Regions from separate parts of the Paenibacillus sp. FSL P4-0338 genome, predicted to be linked through region 4. Evidence: predicted binding sites of a transcription regulator. Region 4 holds the regulator's gene; each other region holds the start of a gene.
The links. Region 4 encodes Rex, which represses fermentation and respiration genes when NADH is low (regulators of the CRP and FNR family bind a similar motif). Its sites were predicted from a motif close to TTGTGAAATATTTCACAA; they were not measured.
Positions count from the first base shown of each region.

Region 1 (3,162 bases), 2.7 Mb from region 4:
AATATCTGTGTCTCCATCCCTACACCGAAGTCGAAGCCTTCCAGGAAGAAGAAGCCGACGAACAGCACCGCAATCAGCAGAAACCATAATTCATTAAGTGACATTGGTTAGCCCTCCTTGTTATACGGATCGTGGGATTCACCGTGTTCGTTATCCATAGCATAAGGACCTTTTTTAATCACTTTGACGAACAGGCCGACCAGCACTGCACCCAATATGGCATAGATCGCGTTAAAAGTAATCACCGAGAACAGCACCTGTCCGCTGGTAATATTAGGCGACACACTGTCTTCTGTAGTCATAAGTCCGAATACAGTCCATGGCTGACGCCCGATCTCTGTCATAATCCAGCCGGCCGTATTGGCAATCGGCGGAAGCAGCAGTCCCCAGAACATGAAGCGCATGAACCAGGTATTGGGTCTGTCCATCTTTTTGCGCCACATGAGGTAGATAGCATATACCCCGAACAGCATCATCAGCGTGCCGGCAGCAACCATGATCCGGAAGCTCCAGAAGGTTGTTTTGACCGGCGGAATATAATCTCCTGGTCCGTAGGCTACTTCATACTCCTTCTGTAGCTCCAGCATCCCCTTCACATCACCGGAGAATTTACTGTAGGACAGGAAGCTCAGCAGATACGGAACCTGAACTTCATTGCTGTTGGTTTGGTTCTTCACATCGATATTGGCAAATACCGTCCAAGGTGCCGGGTCGCCGCTCTCACCCCACAGCGCTTCGGAAGCCGCCATCTTCATGGGCTGTGTCTCTACCAGATATTGAGCCTGTGCATGTCCTGCAACCGCAACGCCGAAGGAAGAGATAACCCCTACAATTGCTGCGATCTCGAATGATTTCCGGAAAAAGGCGACGTCCTGCTTCTTAAGCAATTTGTAAGCACTGATCCCTGTTACCAGGAAGGCACCTGTAGCGTAAGCGGCAAGCACTGTATGCGGAAATTCCACCAGCAGCTGGCCGTTTGTAATCAGTGCGAAGATGTCATTCATCTCAGCCCGGCCGTTGTTAATCTGGAAGCCGACCGGATGCTGCATGAAGGAGTTAGCCGCCAGAATCCAGAATGCCGACAGCATCGTCCCGAAGGCCACCAGCCAGATCGATAATAGATGAATCCGCTTGGACACCTTATCCCAGCCGAAGATCCAGATTCCGATGAATGTGGACTCCAGGAAGAAGGCCAACAAGGCTTCAATCGCAAGCGGAGCCCCGAACACATCACCGACGAAGCGCGAATAATCCGACCAGTTCATTCCGAACTGGAATTCCTGCAAAATCCCTGTTACTACACCTACTGCGAAGTTAATCAGGAACAGCTTCCCCCAGAATTGCGCCATTCTTTTGTACTCTTCATTGCCCTTTCTTACGTACATGGTCTCCATAATGGCAATTATGAGCGCAAGTCCGATCGATACTGGCACAAAGAAATAATGAAAAATTGTCGTCGACGCAAATTGTATACGTGACAGCAGTACTGTATCCATATTTCTCCCCTTCCTTCTCCCTATTTCGTTATGTCTATTTTGTCAAATTTCCGACGCCTTAAGTGTGATGATTGTCACATTATACACCCTGTTTAGGCATGAAAAACAAAATATTTGTGACAAATATCACAATATTGCATATAGAAAGCAAAAAAAATAAGACGGTTTCACCGTCTTACATTTATCCAGCATGTATAGTATATAGTTGTCTTGATTCATAAAGGTATTGGTCTAGGTAATGGAAATACCTTTCTTAAGCGATTTGAGATCGCCATTTGAATTAAGCAATTGCGGCAGCATCTTCATGCTACGAACCATTGGGGAATGACAGAGACGGCAGGAAGGCGCGTGTTCAAATGCGAAATTATCCCTCATCCATCCATTGCAATCCTCATTGGTACAGGCCCAAATTGCGGTATTTTCTTCCGGTACTTCCTCCAAAGGCTTTTTCCGGTAGTTCATTGCCGTTCCTCCTTCCTTTATGTTGCAAGCAAGTAATGATAAAAAAAGACCGTCCCAACTTTCACAAGCGGGGACGGTGTCTTCTATTAATTACAGTTTTACAACGTTTTCGGCTTGTGGTCCGCGGTTGCCTTGAACAACGTTGAATTCAACGCGTTGGCCTTCGTCCAAAGTTTTGAAGCCGTCGCCAGTGATTGCGCTGAAGTGAACGAATACGTCGCTTCCGCCTTCAACTTCGATGAAACCGAATCCTTTTTCTGCGTTGAACCATTTAACTGTACCTGTTTGCATGTGTGTTACCTCCACAAATTTAAATTAATATGTTCTTTTTATCTTCAGACAAAGAAAAAATTCACACATTGAGAAAGGTTGTATCTTTGGTTGACAGCCCTTTTCAATGCGAGAATAAGGTATCAATGTATGAATAATTTCATGTTACCACACCTTAATAACAAAGGCAAGCTGTTCTATCCTAATTTCTCCGTTTTTCCCCTTATAAGGGCCACTTCCCAATGTAAGGGCTACCAGTCGTATTAATTTGTAATATTTATACCCATTACTACCAGTTACCCCATTTATTTATTCTTGAAACAGCCCCGCCCTCTTCTTTTTTCCTGAAAAGGACGGCTTCAACTGTTTCCGTAATCGTGACTGCCTCATTATTATATACGGCCATTTCCAATTTTATTCCTCCGGCTTCTCAAGAAGCTGAACTGTTGTCTGCTTCACTTCACCATTGCGGTAGAAGGTAATCTTCAGCTTATCGCCGATCTTGGTATGATCGTACAGATATTTGCGCAGCGACAGCGTGGAGGTAATCGGCTTATCGTTGAACTTCGTAATCACATCGTTAAGCTGCAGGCCTGCATCCTTCGCCGGTCCTACAGCATCCAGAACCACAACCCCATCAGTAACTACAGACGGAAGATTAAGCTCCTTGCGCTGGTCATCGGCCAGCGGAACATACGGATTATTCAAATCCACCGAATATACACCCAGGTATGAACGTGCTATCCGCCCTTTGGAGGTAAGCTCATTGGCTGTGTCCACTACACGATTGGCGGGAATCGCAAAGCCCAACCCCTCTACCCCCGTATCGGAGATCTTCATCGTATTGATACCAATCACCTTGCCGTCCAGATCCACCAGTGCGCCGCCGCTGTTGCCCTCGTTAATGGCCGCATCCGTCTGGATCACTTCCTGC
Region 1 is NZ_JBBOCG010000001.1:5,291,752-5,294,913, forward strand. Features, by position in the region: gene cydB (cytochrome d ubiquinol oxidase subunit II) at 1-104, opposite strand, end outside; gene MKZ07_RS23390 (cytochrome ubiquinol oxidase subunit I) at 108-1,496, opposite strand; gene MKZ07_RS23395 (cold-shock protein) at 1,728-1,958, opposite strand; gene MKZ07_RS23400 (cold-shock protein) at 2,049-2,249, opposite strand; gene MKZ07_RS23405 (S1C family serine protease) at 2,643-3,162, opposite strand, start outside.
Region 1: the regulator Rex is predicted to act here: its motif matches at 1,611-1,628, upstream of MKZ07_RS23390 (cytochrome ubiquinol oxidase subunit I).

Region 2 (3,162 bases), 2.2 Mb from region 4:
GCTGCCGGTGACAGCTGCGCGATTCATTACAATCCGACCGGGAAGCACGCGTACATTCCGCTGGCCACCAATGCAGTGCGTATGGGAACGCTGGTCGCCCGCAATCTGGTCTCGAACACGATCCCCTACATGGGTACGCAAGGAACATCGGGCATCAAGATCTATGAGGACAATATTGCCGGAACCGGACTAACGGAAGAGGCTGCCGCAGCCGAGGGAATGGATACGGAGAGTGTAATGCTGATCGACAACTACCGTCCGGAGTTCATGCCGACCTTCGAGCAGGTTCAGGTAAAAGTGGTCTTTGACCGTGCCACCCGCCGCATTCTGGGCGCGCAGATTATGTCCAAGATGGATCTGACGCAGTCGATCAATACCGTATCGGTCTGCATCCAGAACAAGATGACCGTTGACCAGCTGGCCTTCATCGACTTCTTCTTCCAGCCGCATTACAACAAGCCTTGGAACTTCCTGAACACTGCAGGCCTTCAGGCTCTGCCTAAGCCTGCTCCCGTCAAGGAGCCTGTCCACGCTTAATTTATTGATACCTTTGTATTAGAGCCCATTCCGGGCTCTTTTTTTTGAAAAGGGAATTATGATTTTCTTCCGATGTGGATAAGTGGTGCATAAAGCCGGGGATACGCGAGTGGTCATCCGGGCTGAATGTGGTCGAAAAACCGACTACATCTTATCCGTCTATTTCTCGCCGAAACGGTACCGTCCTTGTAAAGGACGGCAAAGCCGTTTCCACTTGTGTTTCTTAAATGTTATGTGCTCAGCTGCGGTCCTCAATCAACACAATTTCTCCATCCTTAATGCCGAATATAGACGTTCCCTTTAGCCGCAGCATATCACCGGCCGATAATCCGCCAGGCATATCCACGGCAAGGATGCCTTCATAATCAATGGCCACCTCAACATTATTGTCAGGTCCTGCGCTGTACCCGGTAATGATCTGGCGGCGGCTGGAGAACATCGTTGATGATTGCTCAGCCAATGCCCGGAATGCCGGGATGCCGCTGGTTTCCGTGGTGGTTACCCCATTTGAAATATTCCGGAAGATGATATCCTGGTGCATCAGGTCAACCATGCCTTGAATGTCAAAAGAATTATATGCCCTGATATACGTTTCAATGATGTCCTGTACTTCTTGGCTAACCATACAAAGACTCCTCTCTCCGGCCTGTTTAACAAGCAGCCGGTATAACTTTTATCTTTTTTATTCGCTGCTGGATGCTCCGGTTCCTTCCGGTGAGATTAATCTGTGAATTCCTTGAGCTGTATTAAATCAGTGCATGAATCCAGCTTTTATGGTAAATTTGACATGTCAGTGAAAACTTTCACTTGGTTTTTCGGATAGTGACTTTTATCACGTAAATGTGATTAGGATCACGTTACAATGGCATAAAGGAACAAATTTTAAGTAATTAGAAGGGGATAGGAATCATGGCTTATAACAAACCGCAGGGAATCGCTGAAGTTACGGTAGAGAACGGAGTCAAGAAGGCACATAATCCGCTTAGCACTGTACTCATTCTCGGTTTTCTGGGAGGGGCGTTTATCGCGCTCGGATTTTTGCTGGATATTCGTGTCATTGCCGGTGCGCCTGCCGAGTGGGGGTCCATTGCTAACTTCATCGGGGCTGCGGTGTTCCCGGTTGGACTCATTCTGGTGCTGCTTGCCGGAGGGGAACTGCTGACGGGCAATATGATGGCGGTGCCGCTGGCGTTCATTGCGAAGAAGATCTCGTTCTGGGAAGTGATGAAGAACCTCGTGCTGATCACGCTCAGCAACCTGGCAGGCGCCTTGTTCGTTGCTTATTTCTTCGGTCACATCGTTGGTCTTACATCAGATGGTGTGTATCTGGAGAAGCTGGTAAGTATGGCGGAGCATAAGATCGATGCTACGTTCCTGCAGGCTTTTATCTCCGGGATCGGCTGTAACTGGCTCGTAGCGCTGGCGGTATGGCTGTCGTACGGGGCAGACAATTTCAGCGGCAAAATCCTCGGTATCTGGTTCCCGACCATGGCGTTTGTGGCCATCGGCTTCCAGCACGTTGTAGCTAACATGTTCCTTATCCCTGCTGCGATCTTCGAAGGACATTTCACCTGGGGCCAGTATGTGGCCAACTTCGTTCCGGTCTGGCTGGGCAATCTGACGGGCGGCGCGATCTTCGTGGCTGCTGCGTACTGGATGGCCTATCTGCGCAAGGAGGCGGGAGCAGTGAACTCGGCTGCAGGCGTCCCTGCTGCGGGTTTGAAGAAACACGCTTAATCAATATCGGACCTGACCCGGTGAATCGCCTGACTGTACCATAGCTTGGCCTAAGCACTTCCTGCTTCTCGGCATCCTGCTTCAAGGGATTCGTAGAGACAGGGAGTGTTTTTATGTCGGGTACAGCAGGATCTTTCTCCGGACACAAGTGGAAACGGCTTTGCCGTCCTTTATAAGGACGGTAACGTTTCAGCGAGAAATAGAAGGATAATTTATAGAGTAAAACTTATAAATACTTATATTTAAACAAAATTCACCGTGCAATCCGATTCGGGGGAACGAAATCGGATCTCACGGTGAATAAAATAGGGAGTGTTTCATATGGATCATTACCCCGGGTTCCGGGGAACGAATCAGTGCCGGCAAGGTATTTTTGTTTACGTGTGAAAGAGCGGGTTATAGAATATTAATATCGCTGGCGGCGGTGAAGAAGGGATTGATTTTCAATAGGATAATTCTCTGGTTTCCCGCGATACAGCATTAACGCGCATGCTTGCCCTGCCCCCTGTGTTGGGATGATACTGGATGGATTAATGACAGCTATGTTACAGGGGATGACAGACAAGATATGAGATTCATGCAGGCCTATCCGAAGGAAATAAAAGTATTCTTGATTGCCAGTCTTATTAATGCTACCGGCAGTGCGCTGATGTGGCCGCTGGTTACCATGTATGTATTCGATGAACTGGGACGTAGTATGAAGGACGCGGGAATTGTTCTGCTGGTGCAGTCCCTTGGGGGGATTGCCGGTCAGCTGCTGGGCGGCTCGTTGTACCATAAGGTAGGGGTCAACCGACTGATTGTCGGCGCTCTGGCCATGAATGCCCTGACGCTGTTTGCCCTCCCGTGGGCGAGCGGAAGCTGGAGCGTATTCATTATCGTGATGGG
Region 2 is NZ_JBBOCG010000001.1:4,779,316-4,782,477, reverse strand. Features, by position in the region: gene MKZ07_RS21005 (FAD-dependent oxidoreductase) at 1-537, shown strand, start outside; gene MKZ07_RS21000 (nuclear transport factor 2 family protein) at 776-1,162, opposite strand; gene MKZ07_RS20995 (formate/nitrite transporter family protein) at 1,447-2,274, shown strand; gene MKZ07_RS20990 (MFS transporter) at 2,843-3,162, shown strand, end outside.
Region 2: the regulator Rex is predicted to act here: its motif matches at 1,329-1,346, upstream of MKZ07_RS20995 (formate/nitrite transporter family protein).

Region 3 (3,162 bases), 260 kb from region 4:
TTTTTACTGTACGCAGCGACTTCGCATACCCATAGCCGGACGGCATATCCAGCTCCTCCCACACCTTAGGTACATCTTCTTTTTTGACACCGATCAGGTCAAGACGTTGGCCGCCCGTTACCTTCACAACCTTCACATCATACTTCAGGGACACATCGGCAATCCGCTTCAAATCCTCAGGAGTGGTCACCCCGCCATACATCCGCGGGATAACTGTATAAGTTCCGTCCTTCTGAATATTGGCGCTCATCCGTTCATTGACGAACCGGGATTCCTTCTCGTCTTCATGAGTGTCAGGGTAGATCATCCCCAGATAATAGTTCACAGCCGGGCGGCATTTGGAACAGCCTTCTGCCTGCTTCCAGTCCAGGACATGCATGACTTCCTTGGTAGTCCGGAGGCCTTTTGCCGTAATCTCGGCAACGATCTCATCCCGGCTAAGCGAGGTGCAGCTGCAGATTCCCTGCTTGGTGCTCTGCTGGAAGCTGTCTCCGAGAACGAATTGCAGAATCTGCTCCACCACTGGCTTACAGCCGCCGCAGGAGCGGGTTGCACCCGTGCAGGCTTTGATCTCATCTACCGTAGTGAAGCCGTTCTCCGTAACAGCATCAACAATCGCTTTTTTGGTTACGCCGTTGCAGCCGCAGACGATTTCTTCATCTGCCATCGCTTCAACAGACATGCCTTTCTTGGCTCCGCCTCCGCCACAGCAGCTTGTGCCCATAACCTCATCATAGATTTCATTGGTCATCTCTGTGCTGTTTTTCACAAGCTTCTGCAGGTTGGCAGATTCCGTTACATCACCGAACAGAACGGCACCGACAATCACATTATTCTTAAGCAAAATCTTCTTGTAGGTTCGCTTCCATTCATCCTTGGCAGAAATGACGGTATGCTCCGGCGTTTCGGTGAATTCACCGGCGGAGAATACATCTACCCCGGAAATTTTGAGCTTGGTTGCTACAACTGATCCTTCATAGCCCGGAGTCTGTACACCTGACAAATGCTTGGCGAGAACCATACCCTGCTCGAATAGCGGTGCAACGAGTCCGTAGCAGGTTCCCCGGTGCTCTGTACATTCACCGACAGAATACACATCTGCCATAGAAGTCTGCATATAATCGTCAACTACAATCCCGCGGTTAACAGTGATTCCGCTGTCCTTCGCAAGCTGGACATTCGGCTTGATTCCAACAGCCATCACTACAAACTCTGCCGGCAGCACACTGCCATCACTGAATCGTAGACCAGTCACCCGTTCTTCTCCGGTCAATTCAACCGTCTGCTTGCCCATGGCGAATCTCACACCTTGACGCGTAAGCTCTGCCTGTAGCATTGAAGAAGCGGTACGGTCCAGCTGGCGCTCCATCAGATCCTCCAGCAGATGCACAACGGTAACATCCATGCCCAGATTGACCAGGCCCTTCGCAGCTTCCAGACCCAGCAGTCCTCCGCCGATCACAGCCGCCGTGCGGTACTGCTTCGCCGCTGCCAGCATTGCATCACAATCCGCGATATCGCGGAAGCCGACTACTCCATCCTTGGTGCTGCCGGGTACGGGGAGAATGAAAGAATTCGAACCCGTTGCAATAATTGCTTTATCGTAAGGAACCGCCAGTCCATTATCGGTCATTATTAGTTTGTTCTGATCATCGATCCTGGTGACCGTCGTACCGGTATGCAGTGTAATATGATTATCTTCATACCACCCGAGATCGTTGAGAATGATGTCTTCAATCGATTTGCTGCCTTCAAGTACATAGGACAACATAATCCGGTTATAGTTGGGATGCGGCTCACTGCCGAAGACCGAAATATCATAAGCGCCGCCCAGCTTCAGAATCTGCTCAATAGTGCCTACTCCCGCCATGCCATTTCCAATCAGCACTAACTTTTCTCTTTCCGCTGCCATTGGTAGACCCTCCTTCAGAAACTCTGATTTCTTCAATAACTTACCTGATAGAGAAATTATACTGTCCCCCATTCCATGGCAAGTGTGACCACAGTCACATCTTATGTGAATTTTTTCACACAACTGAAAATGACTTCGCCGTTCTTATATAGGACAATTTCTGGCGTGAAGCATAGAGATTTATTATTCAAAAAAACGGATACCCATGCAGTTTCGCACAGATATCCGTTCATCGGGTACACAATCTCACTCATCTACTTCATTCACTTATTTCAATACCAGAGAGATCTCCAGCTTGTCCTGCGGACTGAGCTTCATGTCCACTCCATTGCCGAGCAGTCCTTTATCGTTGACCTTCAGTCTCCATTCCTCGCTGCTGAGCGGGGTATATTCCATCACAGTAAGCACCGTCCGGTTATCTTCGGCAAGCTGGACCATACCGCTGTTCTGGAGCAATCCCTTGACGGACATATCCTGCATAAAAGAAAGCACATTCGAATGTGTCAGCTCCGGCTGCTCGCTCCCCCCGTTCACAGTGATGATGACAGGCTGAAACATCTTTCCGGCTCCGGCAGGCCCTGCTGACATCGTAATGGCCGAACCCGGTTCCAGGGTCGTATTCAGCTCTTGAACCTTCTTGCCGTTCACCTGAATCTCCCAGCTCATATCCTGACCCAGGGAAACCTTATTCACCTCAAGAATATTAGTTCCATCCGCTGAAAATGTAACAACGCCACTCTTCCTAAACAGCTCTATTATTGAATTCCCAGGCACGTAAGCTTCGTTAAGCAATCTGGCTGAGCTTCCGGCCATTTCGCTGTCACCCACCTTGACTGAAAAGGTTAGTCCCTGGCCTCCGTTACTGCTGCCGCCATTCCCTGATCCCAAGCCACAACCGCTTGCCGCGGCCAGCAAGAGAAGGCACAGCATTAAGCGCATCCATTTCGTGGACATCCCACGGCACCGCCTTCATATGTATTTTCCCGGACTCTTTAAGGATAACGCATAGAGGAAGGGTTCTCAAATCATTTCTGCCGGTATAAAAAGTAAAAAGTCCCCGAAGGGACTTATCCATTGCAGCCGGTCCTATTGATAACGCAGGAACAGAATGTTGTTCTCCAGATGCACATGCTCGAAGGTCATGCCTTCCAGTTCTTCAAGACGGGCATAGGTCAGGCGATAAGTCGTGCAGGCATGCGCGGGCGGTGTATAGTCATTAGTAACTCTACGCAGCTCACGCAGAATCTCTC
Region 3 is NZ_JBBOCG010000001.1:2,822,176-2,825,337, forward strand. Features, by position in the region: gene nirB (nitrite reductase large subunit NirB) at 1-1,912, opposite strand, end outside; gene MKZ07_RS12600 (hypothetical protein) at 2,180-2,866, opposite strand; gene ric (iron-sulfur cluster repair di-iron protein) at 2,999-3,162, opposite strand, start outside.
Region 3: the regulator Rex is predicted to act here: its motif matches at 2,016-2,033, upstream of nirB (nitrite reductase large subunit NirB).

Region 4 (3,162 bases):
TCTCCTCTTCTTCTTCACAACGCTGCTTCCTTTCCCGTTCTCCTGAATTACCGTTTAAGCAGGCTCTCGAACGTCTCCTGTGCTTTGCGGCGGATAGCTTCTTCATCCAGTGTCAGGCATTGTCCATGCTTCACAACCTGCTGGCCGTTCACCCATACATGCTCCACATCCTTGGCACTTGCCGAATAGACGGCATGGGAGAGCAGATCGGTATGCGGCAGCAAATGCGGCTGGTCAATATCAAGCGCGATGAAGTCGGCCTTCATTCCTGCTGCAAGCCGGCCTACCCCGCTTAGGAAAATAGACTGAGCCCCGTATTCCGTGGCCATCAGTAGCGCTTCAGGAGCCGGTACCGCTGTAGGATCACCGCTTACGCCCTTGTGGATCAGAGCCGCCAGCCTCATCTCTTCGAACATATCCAGATTGTTGTTGCTTGCCGCGCCGTCTGTACCCAGGGAGACCTTAACCCCGGCTCGCAGCAGCTCAGGAACACGTGCAACCCCGCTGGCCAGCTTCAGGTTACTGCCGGGGTTATGCGACACGCCAACGTTATAGCGGGCCAGAATCCCGATCTCTTCATCGTTCAGATGAACCCCGTGGGCAATGAGCGAAGGACGGGTGAACATCCCCAGCTTCTCCAGATGTGCGACCGGACGAAGGCCGTAGTCAGCCACGTTCTGCTCCACTTCATGGCGCGTCTCGGACATATGGGTATGCATCGGCAGGTCCAGATCATGGGCAGCCTGCACAAACTTCATGAAAAACTCTGGAGGACAGGTGTACGGAGCGTGCGGTGAGAGCATAGTTGTAATTCTGCCGTCAGCCTTGCCGTGCCAGTTACGGGCAAAAGCAACCGCCTCAGCGAGCTTTGCTTGCTGTACCTCTTCCGGGCACAGCCCAATTACGCCGCGCATCAGCACCGCACGAATACCGGACTGCTCCGTTACTTCCGCTACCCGGTCCATATGATCATACATATCGAGGAAGGTGGTTGTGCCGCCCTTCAGCATTTCCAGTACGGACAACGAGGTTCCCCAATATACATCATCACCAGTGAATTTCTCTTCCATCGGCCACATCTTCTCCTGCAGCCAAGTCTGAAGCACCATATCGTCGCCGTATCCGCGCAGCAGTGACATGGCCGTATGCCCATGGGTATTGACCAGACCCGGCATGAACAGCAGACGGCTGCCGTCTACGACCTGAGCGCCATCCTCCACTACCGGCTCAGCTTCACCTATGTAAGTAATCAGATCATTCTCCAGGGTCATATACCCGCTTAGAACCGGCTTGTCGCTGCCCGGAACCAGGAAGTGCCCGTTCTTGATTATCGTGATCTTACTGCTCATCTTCTGCCTCATCCTTTCCATCATGCAAATAATAGGCCAGGCTCTGCAGATCTGTGGTGAAATCTGCGGCATGAATCCGGATATTGGCAGGCGTCTTGAGAATAACCGGTGCGAAGTTCAGAATCGCCTCAATGCCGGAGTCCACAAGAATATCAGCTACATTCTGGGCTTCGCTGTCAGGTACGGTAATAATCCCGATGCGGATGCCCTGCGAGCGGATTGTGCTGCTTAACTCCTCCATCGGCTGCACAACCAGCGAGTTGATCTGCTGGCCCACCTTCGGCGGGTAGGCATCGAAGATCGCAGTAATCTTCATCGTATCCTTCAAGTAAGCGTTGTAGTTAGACAAGGCATGACCGAGATTACCGGCTCCAACCAGTGCAACATTAATTTGCTGGTCAAGCTTCAGGATATGGCGAATCTTCTCAATTAGATAGGATACATCGTAGCCGATACCCTTCCTGCCAAAATCACCGAAGTAAGCCAAATCCTTACGGATCTGGGCGGGATTCAGATCAAGCTTCTGGCCCAGCTCCTGAGAAGAGACTGTGGAGATTTCACGTTTTTGGAGATCGTTCAGGAAACGCAGGTACACTGGGAGCCTGCGCACGACGGCCTCCGATATTTTATCCGATTTCATGTATTCTCCTCCTTAATAGTTGTGTTATACCCGTTCAATTATAGCAACCGTGCCCCCCGCCTGCCGGATCGGCAGGACAGGGCGGGAACGGATCTTCAGGTTAATCATGACTTATTAATAATAGCAATAGCAGATGAATTAGGAAACCCCGCCGTCTTCCAGCCATTCGGCAATTCTCGGGACCATCTGCTCGGTGAGCATATGCTCCATCTTGGGACCGGGGAGTGAATACAGGAAGTACTTTCCGTAATGCGATTCAATTACTCTAGTATCGTACACAATTACGATGCCCCGGTCCTGCGCCGTGCGGACCAGCCGCCCGAAGCCCTGCTTGAAGCGGATGACTGCCTGCGGCACGGACAGCTTCATGAACGGGTTCTTCTTCTGTGCCTGAAGCAGCTCCGACTTCGCTTCTGCCAGCGGGTGATTCGGCGGCTGGAACGGCAGTCTGACAATCGCCAGGCAGGTCAATGCTTCTCCCGGAATATCTACCCCTTCCCAGAAACTGCTGGTACCGAGCAGGACCGAAGCCGGGCTGTCCTGGAAGCGGCGGATCAGCTTGCTCCGGCTGCCGCCCTCCACACCTTGTCCGAGCACCGCGATATCCTGGGAGGCAAGCGCCTCCTTCAGCGGGTCATAGACCTGGCGCAGCATCTTGTAGGAGGTGAACAGCACCAGCATTCGCCCTCGTGTAGTTACAGCAGTCTCGGCGAGGGAATGAACAAGCGTGTCCACAAAACGGGCATCCCCTATACTTCCCTTGACGCTCGGGAAGTCGCGGGGAATGACCAGCAGAGCCTGCTCCCGGTATTTAAACGGCGACGGAAGCAGCGCTGTCATCAGACGCCCCTGCTCCGCAGCTTCACCAAGGCCCAGGTTATCGATCATGAACTGGAAGGACTTATCCACGGATAAGGTGGCCGAGGTCAGGACAATACTCTTCTTCTTGTCGAAGAACAGCTCCCTGAGCTGGGTACTGACATCTACAGGAACGGCATACATTTGCAGCGACTTGCCTTTATAATTACCGCTTCCCTCCAGCCAATACACGATATTCTCATCGTTCAGGCCCATGAAGAAGCGGATCTGCTCTCTAATGGATGCCAGATCCTTAAATAACCCGCCGATATCGGTCACAAGACTGTCCGAGGAGGATTGGCTGTCCGTGTCACG
Region 4 is NZ_JBBOCG010000001.1:2,559,672-2,562,833, forward strand. Features, by position in the region: gene MKZ07_RS11305 (cell wall elongation regulator TseB-like domain-containing protein) at 1-18, opposite strand, end outside; gene MKZ07_RS11310 (amidohydrolase) at 48-1,349, opposite strand; gene MKZ07_RS11315 (redox-sensing transcriptional repressor Rex) at 1,339-1,989, opposite strand; gene dinG (ATP-dependent DNA helicase DinG) at 2,128-3,162, opposite strand, start outside.